Regions from separate parts of the Kitasatospora sp. NE20-6 genome, predicted to be linked through region 2. Evidence: riboswitches for the same ligand, from Rfam matches in the RefSeq annotation. Region 2 holds a riboswitch; each other region holds the start of a gene.

Region 1 (5,709 bases), on a different contig from region 2:
GACGCCGGCCGACGGAATGAACTGCCCGCTCCGGCCCGGTCCGAGAGCCGGACCTGGCCTGCATGCCGGCCCGGGCGTCCTCGTCGAAGCCCGGAGCGACGGCGGTGGAACCGTCGCCGTGCCCGGCGCGGACCTTCCGGGAAATTTTCGTCGGGCGGAGATTCGGCCCGGAGCCGCCAGGTCCGTACCCGCGCCCGGGCAGGTGCCGACCGGAACGGTGCGACGGGCCGGACGGCATCAGCCCTCAGTACGGAAGCAGAACCGCGGTGTCGAGCGTGAAGCCGAAGGGCTCGGGGATGTGCACGGTCTCCCCGAAGGCGGCGTCCTCCCGCATCCGGTAGCGACCGCCCTCGGGCTCCCGGAAGAGAGTGACGGTCTTCTGCGAGGCATCCACCAGGAGGTAGAGCGGGATCTGCATCACCGGGTAGTCACGGAGCTTGCCCACCCAGTCGTTCTCCGGATTCGACGGCGAGACGATCTCGACGGCGATGAGGGCCAGCTCGGCCGGAACCGAGTTCGCCGTACTGGCCATGGCGTCCTCCGGGAGATACGTCAGGTCAGGGTTCCGCACTTTCGCGACCTGGGGGGACGCGAGGTCCATGTTCCCCGTGGAGAGGTAGCCGGCCGGAGCGTGCGCCTCGAACTGCCGGCGGACGACGGAGAGGTTCCGCTCGTGGATGGCCGGGGGCGACACCTGCACGATGATGACGTCACCCGAGAATTCGATCTTGAAGTTGGACGGGGCGAACCTGCGGAATTCCCCGATCAGGGCGAGATGGTCGGGGTTCATCTGTCCTCCAGGAGTACGAACCCGCATCACGCTACCGGTTTGCTGCCGGAGCGCAGCAGTACTCGTGAAGCGCGGACGCGCATGCAGGAGCACCGCACCGGGAAGACCTTCCCGCCCCCGGTGCGGCGCCTCTGCGAGCCGTGTCGTCAGTCCGCGAGCGGCAGGTACACCCGGTTGCCCTGGGCCGCGAACTCCTCGGACTTGGCCTGCATGCCGGCCCGGGCGTCCTCGTCGAAGCCCGAAGCGACGGCGGTGGAGCCGTCGCCGTGCTCGGCGCGGATCTTCTGGGAGATCTTCATCGAGCAGAACTTCGGTCCGCACATCGAGCAGAAGTGCGCGGTCTTCGCAGGCTCGGCGGGGAGCGTCTCGTCGTGGAAGGCGCGGGCGGTCTCCGGGTCGAGGGCCAGGTTGAACTGGTCCTCCCAGCGGAACTCGAACCGGGCGTCGGAGAGGGCGTCGTCCCAGGCCTGGGCGCCGGGGTGGCCCTTCGCGAGGTCGGCGGCGTGCGCGGCGATCTTGTACGTGATGACGCCGGTCTTCACGTCGTCGCGGTCGGGCAGGCCCAGGTGCTCCTTCGGCGTGACGTAGCAGAGCATCGCCGTGCCCCACCAGGCGATCATGGCGGCGCCGATGCCCGAGGTGATGTGGTCGTAGCCGGGGGCGACGTCCGTGGTGAGCGGGCCGAGCGTGTAGAAGGGGGCCTCGTCGCAGATCTCCTTCTGCAGCTCCATGTTCTCCCTGATCTTGTGCATCGGGACGTGGCCCGGGCCCTCGATCATCACCTGGACGTCGCGCGCGCGGGCGATCCGGCCGAGCTCGCCGAGGGTCTGCAGTTCGGCGAACTGGGCCTCGTCGTTGGCGTCCGCGATGGAGCCGGGCCGCAGGCCGTCACCGAGCGAGAAGGTGACGTCGTACGCGGCGAGGATGTCGCAGAGCTCCTCGAAGTTCGTGTAGAGGAAGTTCTCCTCGTGGTGGGCGAGGCACCAGGCGGCCATGATCGAGCCGCCGCGGGAGACGATGCCGGTCTTCCGGCGGGCGGTCATCGGCACGTACCGCAGCAGCACGCCGGCGTGCACGGTCATGTAGTCGACGCCCTGCTCGCACTGCTCGACGACCGTGTCGCGGTAGACGGCCCAACTGAGGTCCTCGGCGCGGCCGTCGACCTTCTCCAGGGCCTGGTAGAGCGGCACGGTGCCGATCGGCACGGGGGAGTTCCGCAGGATCCACTCGCGGGTGGTGTGGATGTTGCGGCCGGTGGAGAGGTCCATGACGGTGTCGGCGCCCCAGCGGGTGGCCCACGTCATCTTCTCCACCTCCTCCTCGATGGAGGAGGTGACGGCGGAGTTGCCGATGTTGGCGTTGATCTTCACCAGGAAGTTGGTGCCGATGATCGCCGGCTCGACCTCCGGGTGGTTGACGTTCACCGGGATGACGGCCCGCCCGCGGGCGACCTCGTCGCGCACGAACTCCGCTTCCAGGCCCTCCCGCAGGGCCACGAACTCCATCTCCGGGGTGACGGTCCCCCGCTTCGCGTAGGCGAGCTGGGTGACGGCGGCGCCGTGACGGCCGCGCAGCGGACGGCGCGGACGGCCGGGGAAGACCGCGTCGAGGTTGCGCAGGCTGCCGCCGCGCGGCGCGGTGTGCCTGATGCCGTCGTCCTCGGGGCGCGCCTCGCGGCCGTCGTACTCCTCGACGTCGCCGCGCCGGCGGATCCACGGGTCGCGCAGGGCCGGCAGGCCGCGCCGCACGTCGGACGTGTGGGCGGGGTCGGTGTACGGGCCGGAGGTGTCGTACAGCGGCACGCTGCGGCCGTCGGTGAGGACGACCTCGCGGTACGGCACCTGCAGGTCGGGGCTGCTGCCCTGGAGGTAGGCCTTGCGCCAGGCCGGGGTCGGGTAGCCGGTGGACGTGCTGTCGGCCGTACGGCCGGAGGCAGACGTCGGCTGTGCTTCGAACGTGGTCATGAGACCTCTTACTCCCTACGCCGGCATTACCCGGTCAGGTTCCTGCGGTCGGCGCAGCGGTCGGTTCGCACACCTGCGAACCTTTCAGCGCCCTCTCAGCCCGGTGCTCCGAGCTCCCGTTGGTTGCGGACGGGCGTCCGCAACAAGACGTCAACACCGTAGCGGGCGGCCCCGGACCGGTCCAGACGGGTTCCGGCCAGTGGGCCGGGGGAGCACACTGGCGGCATGGTGGGCAGCACGGGCCGGGTGACCGGCAGGGTCGGGACGGGACTGGTCGGCGAGGTGCTGGTGCACGTCGCGGAGCGGCAGGGCACGGAGGCGTTCCTCGCGTACCCGGCGGTGCCGGGTGAGGGTTTCGCGCCCGGTACGCCGGTGCTGGTGGTCGAGTACCAGCCGCCGCGGACGGTGTACGTGGCGGCGCTTTGACGGAATCTTGACGCGTTCGTGGGCGGATCGAGGGCCGCCGGCTCTTCCGCGGAGATCACGGCAGGCGCAGAATCTCCTGCTGCCGCCGGCTTCCGCGCCTTCCTGCACACCAGAGCGCAGCCACGGGACGCCGGCGTGCCCTGAAGGGGGAATCAGCCGATGCTCATCGGCATCGCCGGGGCCGTCGTGGCCTCGATCATCGTCCTGATCGTGCTGTTCAAGCTCATGTGGCGGGTCGCCGAGCCGAACGAGGCACTGATCATCTCCGGTTCGAAGCACCGGTCCGAGGGAGTCGCGGAGGGACTCGGATTCCGGATCGTCACCGGGCGCGGCACGCTCGTGACGCCGGGCGTCCAGGTCGTCCGCAGGCTCTCGCTCGACCTCAACGAGGCCGATCTGGACGTGGAGTGCGTGACGTCGCAGGGGATCCCGGTGCACGTGAAGGGCGTGGTGATCTTCAAGGTGGGCGACGACCCGGTGTCGATCGCCAACGCCGCGCGCCGCTTCCTCGACCAGCAGAAGCTGATGGGGCACCGGGTGCACAACGTCTTCGCCGGTCATCTCCGGTCCATCGTCGGCGGGTTGACGGTCGAGGACATGATCCGCGACCGCGAGCGGATGACCGGGGAGACCCGGGCCGCGTCCGGCAGCGAGATGGAGAAGCTCGGCCTGATCATCGACTCGCTGCAGATCCAGGAGATCCTGGATCCGACCGGCTACATCCGGAACCTCGCCGCACCGCACGCGGCCGCCGTGCAGCGCGACGCCCGGATCGCCGCCGCCGAGGCCGACCGGCGGGCCACCGAGGCCGAGCAGGAGGCGTTCGCCCGCAAGGCCGAGGCCACCCGCAACTCCGGCATCCAGCAGGCCGGGTACCAGGCCGAACTGGAGACGGCGACGGCCCGCGCGCTGCAGGCCGGTCCGCTGGCGCAGGCCGCCGCGCGGCAGGAGGTGGTCGTGCAGGAGACGAAGGTCGCCGAGCTGGAGGCGCACCGCAAGGAGCAGCAGCTCCAGGCGGACGTCCGCAAGCCTGCCGACGCCCGCGCGTACGAGACGCGGACGAAGGCGCAGGCCGACCGCGACGCCCGGATCTCCGCGGCGGAGGCGCTGGCCCGGGAGACCGAGCTGAACGCGACGGCCGAGGCGAACCGGGTGAAGGTCGCGGCCGTCGCGGACGCGGAGGCGACCCGGGCCCGCGGCCTCGCGTCGGCGGAGGCCACCAAGGCGACCGGCTCGGCCGAGGCCGCGGCGGCGGAGGCGAAGGGTCTGGCGGCCGCCGAGGCGGCGCGGGCCCTGGGCCTCGCCGAGGCGGAGGCGATCAAGGCCCGGGCGGCGGCCCTCGCGGAGAACCAGGAGGCGGTGGTCGCGCAGCAGCTGGCCGAGAACTGGCCGGAGATCGTGCGGGCCGGCGCGGAGGCGTTCGGCAACGTCGAGCACATGGTGCTGCTGAACGGCGCCGAGGGCATGGGCGACATGTTCGCGAAGGCGCTGACCATGGGCGGCACCGGTCTCGGTCTGGCCCGGCAGCTGCTCTCCGCGATGGGTCCGCAGCAGGGGCCGGACGGGGTGGCGGCCGGGCCGTCCGCGCGGCGTACGGCGGGGCAGGCGATCCCGGTGCAGGACGGCGCCGCGGGCTGAGCCCGGAACGCCGGACGCCGGGGCCGGGTGCGGTCACGCCTCCTCGGCGACGACCAGCCCGGCCATGCGGCCCGCGAAGACGTTGCCGACGAGGACGCCGAGGGTGATCGCCGCGACCAGGAGGACGGTGCCGAGCCAGACCATCGTCTCCACCGGCAGCGTGTAGGCGCCGACGACCTTGGCCGCGCACTCGGCGACCAGCACGGTGCCCCAGGTGAGGGTGAAGTTCCGCTCGTGACGGCGGAACTCCGCCGAGCCGGCGGCGAGCCGCTGCCAGGCGGCCTCGCGGGCGGCGCGGCCCTTCACGACGAACGGGCGCAGGCCGGCGGTCATCAGGGGCTTCCCGGCGAGCACCGAGACGATCATCGAGCCGCCGATGACGCTGCTGAGCGCGCCGTCCTTGGCGATCATCAGCCGCGGGTCGCCGGCGACCGCGGAGAGGGCGACACCGGCGACGTTGACCACCAGCATGACCAGGGCGAGGGTGTTGACGCGGCGGTCCGTCAGCAGCCCGGCGGCGGTCCGGACGGCCGGCACCGCGCTGCCCAGGGTGAGCGAGGCGGCCAGGCCGAGGCCGGCGAGGCCGTGGGCCGCGTAGTAGACGGCGATCGGCACGGCGACGTCGATCACGAGCGGCTTCAGCGCCGCGGCCCTCGACTCGCCCTGCTCCGCCGTCGCGCTCGTGGTGATGACCGCCATGGTGTCCGCTCCCCGTCCGGTGGTGCCCGCTGCCGGGGCTGCCCCGGTGATGGAAGAATCCCGCGCCGGGCGGGTGCGCCGTCAGTGCCGGCAGCACCGGAAACCGCATGACGGATGTCACGGCCGCGGCCTGCACCCGGTCACCGGCCGGGCGGCCTGCACGGCTGAGTACGGGTACTCAAGCCCGGGACG
Region 2 (5,709 bases):
GTTCAGGGGATTGACCGCCCCGCGCACGCTGTTGTGCGCATCCTGTACACCCGGCTCCGCCCCGCGCCCGGCCGGTGCCGGACGGGGTGCCGGACGGAGTGCCGCCGACCGCTCCCGGGCACCCCACCGGACACCCCGTCGGACGGTCCGCTCAGCGCCCGAGCCGGGCCAGCACCTCGCGCGGCCGGTTGGTGATCAGCGCCTCCACACCCAGCTCCAGGCAGAGGTCGACGTCGGCCGGCTCGTCGACCGTCCACACGTGCACCCGGTGCCCCGCCCGGCGGAGCGCCGGGACCAGCCCGGGACTGCGCCGCACCAGTTCGATCCCGGGACCGGCGATGCCGGCGCCGCCGGGCAGCGACCGCGTGCGGCCGAGCACCGGCCACCGGCGCTCCAGCAGGTACACCGTCGGCACCGCCGGCACCGCGCGGCGCACCCGGTGCAGGGCCAGCTCCGAGAAGCTCATGATCCGCACCAGCGACTCCTCGGCCGTCCGCGGCAGCAGGCCGTAGTGGTCGAGGAGCCGGACGAGCTCGGCCTCCGTGCGGCCCGCGCGGCGGGTCGGGTGCTTGGTCTCGATCGCCAGCCGCACCGGCCGCCCGGCCCCCGCGACCAGTTCCAGCAGCTGCGCCAGTGTCAGCACCGGGCTCGGCTCCGGTGCGTCCGGCGACTTCCAGGAGCCGAAGTCCAGCGCGGCGAGCTGGTCGAGCGTCATCGTGGAGACCACGCCCCGGCCGTCCGAGGTGCGCTGCACCGTCCGGTCGTGGACGCACACCAGCTGCCCGTCGGCCGTCAGCCGGACGTCGCACTCCAGGGCGTCCGCACCCTCGTCGATCGCCCGGCGGTACGCCGCCAGGGTGTGCTCCGGCAGGGCCGCCGAGGAGCCGCGGTGCGCGACGACCTCGACGGCGCCGCGGTCGGGGGCGGGGCCGCCCGGCGCCGCGGGAACGGTCCGGCGGAGTCTCTGGGTGTCCACGGCAACACCCTACGAGGGCAGGGATGCCCGGACGCACCCGCCACGGGGAACCTGCGGTGAACAGCTCCGGCGCCGCCTCACCTCGGGCCGCTGCCTGCCGGGGCCCGGTCGGCCGGGACGGCCGTCAGCGGGCGTCCGCCCCGGTGCCGGAGGTCCGGCCGGTCAGCGCCGTCAGGGCCCAGGTCGCGAGCGCCGCCACGAGGAAGCCGAACAGCGAGGCGGACGTCCAGGACTGCGGCGTGAAGCCGACCGCGTCCCGCAGCCGCATCCAGAAGTCCGTCCACCAGTCCGCGATGCCCGTCGGCGCCAGGAACTGGTACGCGGCGAAGCCGAGCACCCACGGCAGCAGCATCAGCGGCCGGGCCGGGGCGTCCTGCGCGGTGTTCCAGCCCTGCCGGCCGGCGCCGAAGAAGTAGTCCACGGCGAGCACCGCCAGCAGCGGCACGAAGACCGCGCCGATCAGGTAGAGGAAGTTCGCGTAGGTCTCGTAGAACTCGCCCTCCTGGATGCGCAGCGCCAGCAGGGTCACCAGCGCGCCGATCCCGCCGGTGAGTAGGCGGCGGTCGACCCGCGGCAGGAGGTTGTGGACGGACATGGCCGTCGAGTACACGTTGGCGAACGACTGGTCGGTCTCGCGCACCACCAGCACCAGCAGGAACACCCAGCCGGCGGCCACCCCGGTGAAGGAGGAGAACACCTTCGACGGGTCGCCGCCCGACTGCAGCAGCGCGATCAGGCCGAGGGCGTAGCACCAGGCCTGGGCCAGCGAGTACCCGGTGAAGCTGCCCCAGAAGGCCGACGCCGCGGTGCGGGCGTGCCGGGTGTAGTCGGCGGCCAGCGGCACGAAGGAGACCGACACCGCGATGACCGCGTCGGTCGCCGTCAGGAAACCGTGCCAGTTGCCCGCGCCCGGATCCGGGAAGCCCTGCCGGCCGAGCTGGACGGTGAAGTACACCATCGCCACGCCGACCGCGACCGCCACGTACTTGCGCAGCACCGCGATCGCGCCGAGCGGCCAGATCGTCAGCACCGTCGTGACCACGCCGGCGAGCAGCACGAACAGCCAGCGCCACCCCTGCGTGCCCGCCACCGTCTGCGCGCCGCCGGCGATCACGATCAGCTCGAACACGCCCCAGCCGATGCACTGCAGGATGTTGAGCACCGTCGGCAGGAAGGAGAGCCGGGTGCCGAACAGGCCGCGCAGCATCGCCATCGCCGGCGCACCCGTCCGGGCGCCGATCAGCGCCGCCACGCCCAGCATCGAGGTGCCGATGACCGTGCCCGCGACGATCGCCGTCACGGCCGCGGCGAAGGACAGCTCACGGCCGCCCACCACCAGCACCGTGACCGCGCTCTGGAAGCCGATCAGGCTCACGCCGAGGTTGGCCCAGAGGGCGAACTGCGCCCGGAAGTCCAGCGTCCGCGGGGGCGCGGTGTCCAGCACCAGCGGCGCCTCGACACGCGCGCCGTTCGGGGCGACGGGCTCCGGCCCGGTTCCCGGATCGGAAAAGGAGGCAGGCGAAACAGCCGTCATGGCCGATACTCCCTACGCCGGCATTACCCGGACAGGTTCAGGCGGTCTGCGCCACCTCGGTCCGGCCGGTCACTGCCCGGCCGGTCGATCGGCGCACTCTCAGCCTGGAAGGTCCAAGCTCCCGCGTGTTCAGATAGGACGACAGGCTATCCGGCGCAGTCCCGGAGGCCAAGGCCCGGAGGTCCGTCGTCCGGATCGCGGGACCGGAGCAGGGGCTCCGGACCAGGTCGGAGGGCGGATCGTCGGGGACACCTAAGGATTCTTAGGCGTTCTTCAGGGGGCTCCTTACGGCAACCGAATCCGTGATGCGAAAAACTATGGTTCTAGGTCCTGTCAGCTATGGAGGTCGTCCGTGAGCACCGAGCACGCGAGTGGGTCCACCGGGCCGCAGGAGGGCCAGCCCTCCGGTGCGCCCCAGGCGGTGGGTCCGGCTCACGACACCGCGTCGGCCGCCGCGCCGCCGGTCGTCGAGTCCGCGCCCACGCTCGCCTTCGCCAAGCTGAGCGATGCCCCGGCCGCGCCGCCCGCGCCCGCCGCGCCGTCCCCCTACATCGATGCCCCGCCGCCGGCCGCGCCGCCGGCCGCGCCCGCCTACCTGGACGCCCCGCCGCCCGCCGCACCCCCGGCCGCGCCCGCCTACATCGACGCGCCGCCGCCCGTCGTGCCCCAGCCGCAGGCGGCCAACCCGTACGCCGTCCCGGTCGCGGCCGACCCGTACGCCGCCCCTGTGGCGGCTCCGGCCCCGGCCCCGGTGGCACCGGTCACCGCGTCGACCGACCCGTACGGCACGCCGGACACCCCCGGCACCCCGCCGCCCGCCGCACCCTCCGCCCCGACCGAGGCGCACCACCCGTTCGGCGCGGGCCACCCCGTCGGCGGCTGGGGTCACCCGACCGGCGGCCCCGGGGTTCCCGGCGGACCGGCCGAGCCCGGCGGCCCCGGTTACCCGTACGCCTCCGCGGGCGGTCCCGCCCCGCGCCGCAAGCGCGGCGGGCTCATCGCCCTCGTCGCGGCCGTCGCCCTCGTCGCCGGCGTGGCCGGCGGGGCGATCGGCGTCGCCGTCTCCGACGGTGACAGCGGCGGCAGCAGCGCCGGGCACTCCAGCACCACGGTCAGCGTCAGCGACAGCCGCAAGGTGACCGACCGCGCCCCCGACTCCGTGGCGGGCATCGCCGCGAAGGCGCTGCCCAGCACCGTCACCATCAAGGCGACCGGCTCCCAGGAGTCCGGCACCGGCACCGGCTTCATCTTCGACACCGAGGGCCACATCCTCACCAACAACCACGTGGTCGCCCCCGCCGCCAACGGCGGCAAGCTCACGGTCAAGTTCTCCGACGGATCCTCGTACGACGCGTCCGTCGTCGGCCGGGCCCAGGGCTACGACGTCGCCGTCGTCAAGCTCGACAACCCGCCCAAGGACAAGCTCAACCCGCTGCCCCTCGGCGACTCCGACAAGGCCGCCGTCGGCGACGCCACCATCGCCATCGGCGCCCCGTACGGCCTCGAAGGCACCGTCACCACCGGCATCATCAGCGCCAAGGACCGCCCCGTCGCCTCCGGTGACGAGACCGGTGCCCAGGCCTCCTACATGAACGCCCTGCAGACCGACGCCTCGATCAACCCCGGCAACTCCGGCGGCCCCCTGCTCAACGCCTCCGGCGCGGTCATCGGCATCAACTCGGCGATCCAGTCCAACACCAGCGGCTCCGGCCGGGCCGGCTCGATCGGCCTCGGCTTCGCCATCCCGATCAACCAGGCCAAGTGGGTCGCCGAGACCCTCATCAAGGACGGCACGCCCGTCTACGCCATCCTCGGCGTCCTCCGCAACGACGACTACAAGGGTGACGGCGCCCAGATCCAGACCGCCGCCGTCCAGGGCCAGGCGGCCGTCACGCCCGGCGGTCCCGCCGACCAGGCCGGCCTCAAGCCGGGCGACGTCATCACCAAGCTCGGCGGCATCCCGATCGACAGCGGCCCGACCCTCGTCTCCGAGATCTGGACGCACAAGCCCGGCGAGAAGGTCGAGGTCGAGTACACCCGTGACGGCAAGGCCGCCAAGACCACCGTCACCCTCGGCGAGCGCAAGGGCGACAGCTGACGCCCACCCGGAAACGGTGTGCACCGAGGAGGCCCCGAACCGTTAGGCTGACCCCCGCCAGGAGGGTTGCCCGAGCGGCCTAAGGGAACAGTCTTGAAAACTGTCGTGAGGTGACCCCTCACCGTGGGTTCAAATCCCACACCCTCCGCAGGTGAGGCGAAAGCCCGGCTCAGGGCGGGTACCGACGCAAGTCGGTACCCGCCCTTCGCGCTGTGTGCGCCCGGCGGCCGTCCAGTGACCGCCCGGGGCCCGTTCGGGGGCGGACGCGGTCGGGGGCGGGGTCCGGCGGCGGCGTGATCGGTGATTGTGCACCGTCCTTGCCGCGGGCGTCCGGCAGGGGCAGAGTGCAGGGCGGACGGGTGTGCGAGAGCTGGAGGCTGCCGTGGGTGATCTGGTCGACCGGTTGTTGGCGGGGCTCCCGGAGGCGGCGGTGGCCGTGGACGTGGATGTCGTGGCGGCGTACGCGCACGACATGGCGGGGTTCTGCGAGGCCGGGGTGGCGGCGGTGGTGGTCTTCCCGGAGACGGTGGAGCACGTGCAGCACGTCATGCGGACGGCGACCGAGCTGCGGGTGCCGGTGGTGCCGCAGGGGGCGCGGACCGGTCTGTCGGGCGGGGCGAACGCCGTCGACGGCTGCATCGTGCTGTCGATGGTGAAGATGAACCGCATCCTGGAGATCGACGCGGTGAACCGGATCGCGGTCGTGCAGCCGGGTGTGGTGAACGCCGAGCTGTCGCGGGCCGCGGCCGGGTACGGCCTGGCGTACCCGCCGGATCCGTCGAGCTGGGAGTCCTGCACGATCGGCGGCAACATCGGGACGGGCGCCGGCGGCCTGTGCTGCGTGAAGTACGGCGTGACCAGCGAGTACGTGCTGGGCCTGGAGGTCGTGCTGGCGGACGGGCGACTGCTGACGACCGGTCGGCGTACGGCGAAGGGCGTCGCCGGGTACGACCTGACGCGGCTGCTGGTCGGGTCGGAGGGCACGCTCGCGGTCGTGGTGGAGGCGGTGGTGGCGCTGCGTCCCGCGCCGGCCCCGCAGTTGGCGCTCGCGGCGGAGTTCCCCAGTACGGCGGCGGCGAGCGCGGCGGTCTGTTCGGTGAT
Region 3 (5,709 bases), on a different contig from region 2:
GGCGCGGTACGCGAGCCGGCCCGCCTCGGCGGCGCGCCGCATCGCGTCGGCCATCAGCACCGGATCCTGGGCGCGGGTCACCGCGGAGGCCAGCATCACCGCGGAGCAGCCGAGCTCCATGGCGAGGGCCACGTCGGAGGCGGTGCCGGCCCCGGCGTCCAGGATCACCGGCACGCCCGCGCCCTCCACGATCAGCTGGAAGTTGTGCGGGTTGCGGATGCCCAGCCCGGAGCCGATCGGCGAGCCCAGCGGCATGATCGCCGCGCAGCCCACGTCCTCCAGCTTCCGCGCCAGCACCGGGTCGTCGTTGGTGTACGGCAGCACGGTGAAGCCGTCGTCGACGAGCGTCTCGGCGGCGTCCAGCAGCTCGATCGGGTCGGGCAGCAGGGTGCGCTCGTCGGCGATCACCTCCAGCTTCACCCAGTCGGTGCCGAGCGCCTCCCTGGCCAGCCGGGCCGTCAGGACGGCCTCCCCGGCGGTGAAGCAGCCGGCCGTGTTGGGCAGCACCCGGATCGCGTTGCGGGTCAGCACCTCCAGCACCGAGCCCTGGGTGGCGGCGTTGACCCGCCGCATCGCGACGGTGGTGAGCTCGGTGCCGGAGACGCGCAGCGCCTGCTCCAGCACCTCCAGGCTGGGCGCACCGCCGGTGCCCATGATCAGGCGCGAGGTGAAGGCGGTGCCCGCGATGGTGAGAACGTCGTCGGCCATGCGGTCAGCCTCCCTGGACGGCGGTGAGGATCTCGACCCGGTCACCCGTGCCGAGCACGGTGACGTCCCACGAACTGCGCGGCACCACCGCCTCGTTGACGGCGGCCGCGACCCCGGTGGGTGCGGCGCAGGCCTGCGCCACCACCTCGGCCAGCGTGGTGGCGGCGGGCAGCTCGCGCGCCTCGCCGTTCACGGTCAGTGCGATGTCGGTCATACGGCGGCCTTCGGACGGAAGCGGTCGGGGGAGAAGGGGGCGGCGAGGTCCGGCACGCGGCCGGTCGCCAGGTACGTGCCGACCAGGTCGGCGGTGACGGGCGTGAGCAGCACCCCGTTGCGGTAGTGGCCGGTCGCGGCGACCAGGCCGGGCAGCGCGGTGGGGCCGAGCAGCGGCGCGTTGTCGGGCGAGCCCGGACGCAGCCCGGCGCCCGTCTCGACCAGCGGCAGCTCGGTCAGCCCGGGCACGAGCGCGTGCGCGTCGCGCAGCAGCTCGTAGACGCCGCCCGCGGTGACGGTGGTGTCGTGGCCCTGCTCCTCGGTCGTCGCACCGATGACCAGCTCGCCGTCGGCGCGCGGCACCAGGTAGACGTGCTGCCCGCGCACCACCGCGCGGACGTTGCGGGCCAGGAACGGCCGGTACGCGGGCGGCACGTGCAGCCGCAGCACCTGCCCCTTCACCGGCCGCACCGGCGGCAGCACGCCAGGCGGCAGCCCGGGCAGCAGGTGGCTGCGGGAACCGGCCGCGAGCACGACCCGGCCGGCCGGGCACACGGTGCCCGCGTCGGTGCGCGCCCCCGCCGCCCGGTCGCCCTCCAGCAGGAGCTCGGCGGCGAGGGCCCGTTCGAAGGCGACACCGGCCCGGGTGCAGGCCTCGACGAGGGCGCGGGCGAGCCGGCGGCCGTCCACCTGGTGGTCGCCGGTGACGTGCAGGCCGCCGCGGACGCCCGGGGCGAGCATCGGCTCCAGGCGCCGGCACTCGCGGCCGGTCAGCCAGTGCGAGGTCAGTCCGAGCCGGGCCTGGAAGGCGTGCAGCTCGCGCAGTTCCTCGCGGTCGTCGGAGTCCAGCGCGACGGCGAGGGTGCCGGTCTCCCGGTAGCCGGTGTCCAGGCCGGTCACCTCCGTGAGCTCGGCGGCGAACGCCGCGTACCGCTCGTTGGAGGCCATGCCCAGGCGCAGCAGCGGCTCCTCGCCGTACTGCAGTTCGGTGACCGGGGCGAGCATGCCGGCGGCGACCTGCGCCGCGCCGCCGCCCGGGGCCGGGTCGACGACGGTCACCGACAGGCCGTGCTGGGCCGCCCGCCAGGCGACCCCCAGGCCGATGATGCCGCCGCCGATCACCAGCACGTCGGAGTGAGGCCGTGCCACGTCGCTTCTGCTCCCTTCGCCGGCATGACCCGGATCAGGTTCGGACGGTCGCAGGCCGCACCAGCCCGCCTCTCAGCCCGGTGCACCGGGCTCCCGTGTGAGGTGTGCACCCACCATAACGCCGCGTGTCGCGCTCCCCTAAAGGACGTGCACAGGACGGACACCCCGGCCGATAGGGTGACCGGCGTGGTGGAGCTGAGCGGTACGGACAGGGTCGTCGTCGTCGGCGCCGGCATGGCCGGTGCACAGTGCGCGGCCGCCCTGCGCCAGGGCGGCCTGACGGCGCGGATCACCCTGGTCGGCGACGAGCCGCACCGCCCCTACGACCGGCCGCCGCTCTCCAAGGACGTGCTGCTCGGCCTGGCCGACTCCACCGCCTTCGACCTCGACTGGGACGCCCTCGGCGTCGAACTGCTGCCGGGCCGCCGGGCCACCGGCCTCGACCCCGGCGTCCTGCACACCGACGGCGGGCCGGTCACCCACGACGCCCTCGTCCTCGCCACCGGCGCCGCGCCCCTGCTGCTGCCCGGCACCGCCGGCGCCCGCGTGCTGCGCACCGTCGACGACGCCCTCGCCCTGCGCGCGGACCTCACCCCCGGCACCCGCCTGGCCCTGGTCGGCGCCGGCTGGATCGGCGCCGAGACCGCCACCGTGGCCCGGCAGCTCGGCTGCGCGGTCACGGTCGTCGAGGCCGGCCCGGCCCCGCTGCCCGGCGCCCTGCCGACGGAGCTCGGCACGCTGATGACGGCCTGGTACGCGGACGCCGGGGTCGACCTGCGCTGCGGCACCGGCGTGGCCGCCGTCGAACCGGGCGGCCTGCTGCTCGCGGACGGCGGGCGCGTCGAGGCCGACCTCGTGGTGACCGGCATCGGCGCCCGCCCGGCCACCGGCTGGCTGGCGGGCTCCGCCGTGGCCCTCGACGCGGCGGGCGCCGTGCTCGTGGACGACCGGCTGCGCACCACCGCCCCCGGCGTGTGGGCCGCCGGCGACTGCGTCGCGTACCCGTCGGCGCGTTCCGGCACCCGGCTGGCCGTGCAGCACTGGGACCACGCCCTGCAGTCGGGCGGGGCGGCGGCGGCCTCGCTGCTGGGCTCGGAGACGCCGTACGACCCGGTGCCCTACTTCTGGTCGGAGCAGTTCGGGCGGATGGTGCAGTACGCGGGCCACCGCGCGGACGGTGACGAACTGCTGTGGCGCGGCTCGCCGGACGACGCCTCCTGGTCGGTGCTGTGGCTGCGCGGCGGCGCCCTGGCGGCGCTGCTCGCCGTCGACCGCCCGCGTGACCTGACCCAGGCGAAGCGGCTGATCGACCGCGGCACGGTGCTCGACCGGGCCCTCGCCGCGGACCCTGCGGTGCAGCTCAGGACGGCCGCCGGCTGACCCCGCGCGCCGGTCACGGTCCGTGACCGTCCGGTGCCTCCGGCGGGGGCCGTGTGCGTCGGGGGCCGTTCAGGTGGCAGTCTGGTGCCGTGAGCGAGATTGATCCCAAGATTGACGCCCTGGTTCCGGCCTGGCTGTACCTGCCCGACATCTCCGAGCGGTGGGGTGTCCAGATCACCGAAGTCCGCAACATGGTGAAGGCGGGCACCCTGCTGGCCGTCCGCCGCGGGCCGAACCGGTCGCTGCAGGTGCCGGCCGCCTTCGTGGAGGACGACGGCCTGGTGAAGCACCTGGTCGGCACCCTGACGGTGCTGCGGGACTCCGGTTTCAGCACCGAGGAGATCCTTGAGTGGATGTTCACCGAGGACCCGTCGCTGCCCGGCAGCCCGATGCAGGCCCTGATCGAGAACCGTGCCACCGAGGTCAAGCGCCGCGCCCAGGCGATGGCGCTCTGATGACCGCCGACCCGCGCGCGCAGCTCGCCGACGCCCGCCTCTACCTGTGCACCGACGCCCGGCGCGAGCAGGGCGACCTGCCCGAGTTCCTGGACGCGGTGCTGGCGGGCGGCGTGGACGTCGTGCAGCTGCGCGACAAGGGTCTGGAGGCCCGGCAGGAGCTGGAGCACCTGGAGGTCTTCGCCGACGCGGCCCGCCGCCACGGCAAGCTCTTCGCGGTCAACGACCGGGCCGACGTGGCGCACGCCGCCGGCCCGGACGTGCTGCACCTCGGACAGGACGACCTGCCGGTGCCCGCCGCCCGCGCCGTCGTCGGCGCCCGCACCGTCATCGGACGCTCCTGCCACGCGGAGTCCGAGGTGGACGCGGCGATCGCCGAGCCCGGTGTCGACTACTTCTGCACCGGCCCGGTCTGGCCGACCCCCACGAAGCCCGGCCGCCACGCCCCCGGCCTCGGCCTGGTCGGGTACGCGGCGAAGGCCGTGACGGACCGCCCGTGGTTCGCGATCGGCGGCATCGACCTCGGCAACCTCGACGAGGTGCTCGCCGCCGGCGCCACCCGGGTCGTGGTGGTCCGGGCGATCACCGCCGCCGACGACCCCGGGGCGGCCGCCGCGGAACTGGCCCGCCGCCTGCGCACCCCCTGAGCCCCGCGCCGGGGCGGCCGTCCGCGGCGCGGGATTCAGTACGCGCGGGCGGTGGCCGCCTCGGCCAGGGCCAGCAGTGCGCCGCGGGCCGGACCGCCGGCGAGCGGCGCCGCGTCGAGGGCGGCCAGCGACTGCCGCAGCAGGTCGCCGATGCGCTGCTCGACGACGTCCGCCGCGCCGCTGCGCACGACGAGGGCCCGCAGGCCGGGCACCTCGTCGGGGGACAGGTCGGGGGCGCCGAGCCGCTCGTCGAGCAGCCGGGCGTCGGCGGCCGGGAGACCGCGCATGGCGTGCGCGACGAGCAGGGTGCGCTTGCCCTCGCGGAGGTCGTCGCCGGCGGGCTTGCCGGTGACCGCCGGGTCGCCGAACACGCCGAGCAGGTCGTCGCGCAGCTGGAAGGCCTCGCCGAGCGGCAGCCCGAACGCGCCGTAGGCCTCGACGAGCTCCGGCCCGGCGCCGGCCAGCAGGGCGCCGACCTGCAGCGGCCGCTCGACGGTGTACTTCGCGGACTTGTAGTGCAGCACGGTCTGCGCCCGCTCCAGGGCCTGCGCGTCGGCGGAGTCGCCGGCGACGGGCTCCAGCACGTCGAGGTACTGGCCGACCATGACCTCGGTGCGCATCAGGTCGAAGGAGGGCTTGGCGGCGCGGACGGCCCCGTGCGGCAGGCCGGAGCCGTGGAAGAGCTCGTCGCACCAGATCAGCAGCAGGTCGCCGAGGAGCACGGCCGCGCTGGCGCCGTACTGCTCGCGGTCGCCGCGCCAGCCGTGCTCGCGGTGCAGGCTCTCGAAGCGGCGGTGCACGGAGGGCAGACCGCGGCGGGTGTCGCTGCGGTCCATCAGGTCGTCGTGCACCAGCGCGCTGGCCTGGAGGAGTTCGAGGGCGGCGGCGGCCCGGGCGATGCCGGGGTCGTCGGCGGCGCCGCCGGCGCCGCGCCAGCCCCAGTAGCAGAAGGCGGGGCGCAGCCGCTTGCCGCCGTCGAGCAGGAAGTCGCGCAGCGCTCCGGAGACCGGCCCGAGCTGCGGGGAGATGGTGGCGAGCAGGGCGCTCCGGCCGTCCATGAACTCCGCGAGGGCGGTGTTGACGCGCTCGCGCACGGCCTCCCGGTCGACGGGGTTGGCGGGGAGGCTGGTGGAGGGGGACACGGTGGGACTCCGGAT

Evidence for each region. A riboswitch is a leader RNA that binds a small molecule or an ion and turns the genes downstream of it on or off. The one in region 2 is predicted to bind thiamine pyrophosphate.
Region 1: linked by a shared signal. The riboswitch ahead of thiC (phosphomethylpyrimidine synthase ThiC) and the one ahead of SNE206_RS09080 (purine-cytosine permease family protein) in region 2 are both predicted to bind thiamine pyrophosphate.
Region 3: linked by a shared signal. The riboswitch ahead of thiO (glycine oxidase ThiO) and the one ahead of SNE206_RS09080 (purine-cytosine permease family protein) in region 2 are both predicted to bind thiamine pyrophosphate.

What each region holds. Positions count from the first base shown of each region.
Region 1 is NZ_BPRL01000009.1:141,852-147,560, forward strand. It holds gene SNE206_RS10410 (Uma2 family endonuclease) at 245-790, opposite strand; gene thiC (phosphomethylpyrimidine synthase ThiC) at 937-2,754, opposite strand; TPP riboswitch at 2,750-2,882, opposite strand; gene SNE206_RS10420 (hypothetical protein) at 2,980-3,180, shown strand; gene SNE206_RS10425 (SPFH domain-containing protein) at 3,340-4,818, shown strand; gene SNE206_RS10430 (VC0807 family protein) at 4,852-5,517, opposite strand.
Region 2 is NZ_BPRL01000007.1:154,127-159,835, forward strand. It holds gene SNE206_RS09075 (glycerophosphodiester phosphodiesterase) at 152-976, opposite strand; gene SNE206_RS09080 (purine-cytosine permease family protein) at 1,101-2,510, opposite strand; TPP riboswitch at 2,503-2,645, opposite strand; gene SNE206_RS09085 (S1C family serine protease) at 2,863-4,608, shown strand; tRNA gene SNE206_RS09090 (tRNA-Ser) at 4,669-4,756, shown strand; gene SNE206_RS09095 (FAD-binding oxidoreductase) at 4,991-5,709, shown strand, end outside.
Region 3 is NZ_BPRL01000048.1:61,319-67,027, forward strand. It holds gene SNE206_RS28265 (thiazole synthase) at 1-708, opposite strand, end outside; gene thiS (sulfur carrier protein ThiS) at 713-922, opposite strand; gene thiO (glycine oxidase ThiO) at 919-2,070, opposite strand; TPP riboswitch at 2,065-2,177, opposite strand; gene SNE206_RS28280 (NAD(P)/FAD-dependent oxidoreductase) at 2,248-3,450, shown strand; gene SNE206_RS28285 (Rv2175c family DNA-binding protein) at 3,540-3,905, shown strand; gene thiE (thiamine phosphate synthase) at 3,905-4,552, shown strand; gene SNE206_RS28295 (polyprenyl synthetase family protein) at 4,588-5,694, opposite strand.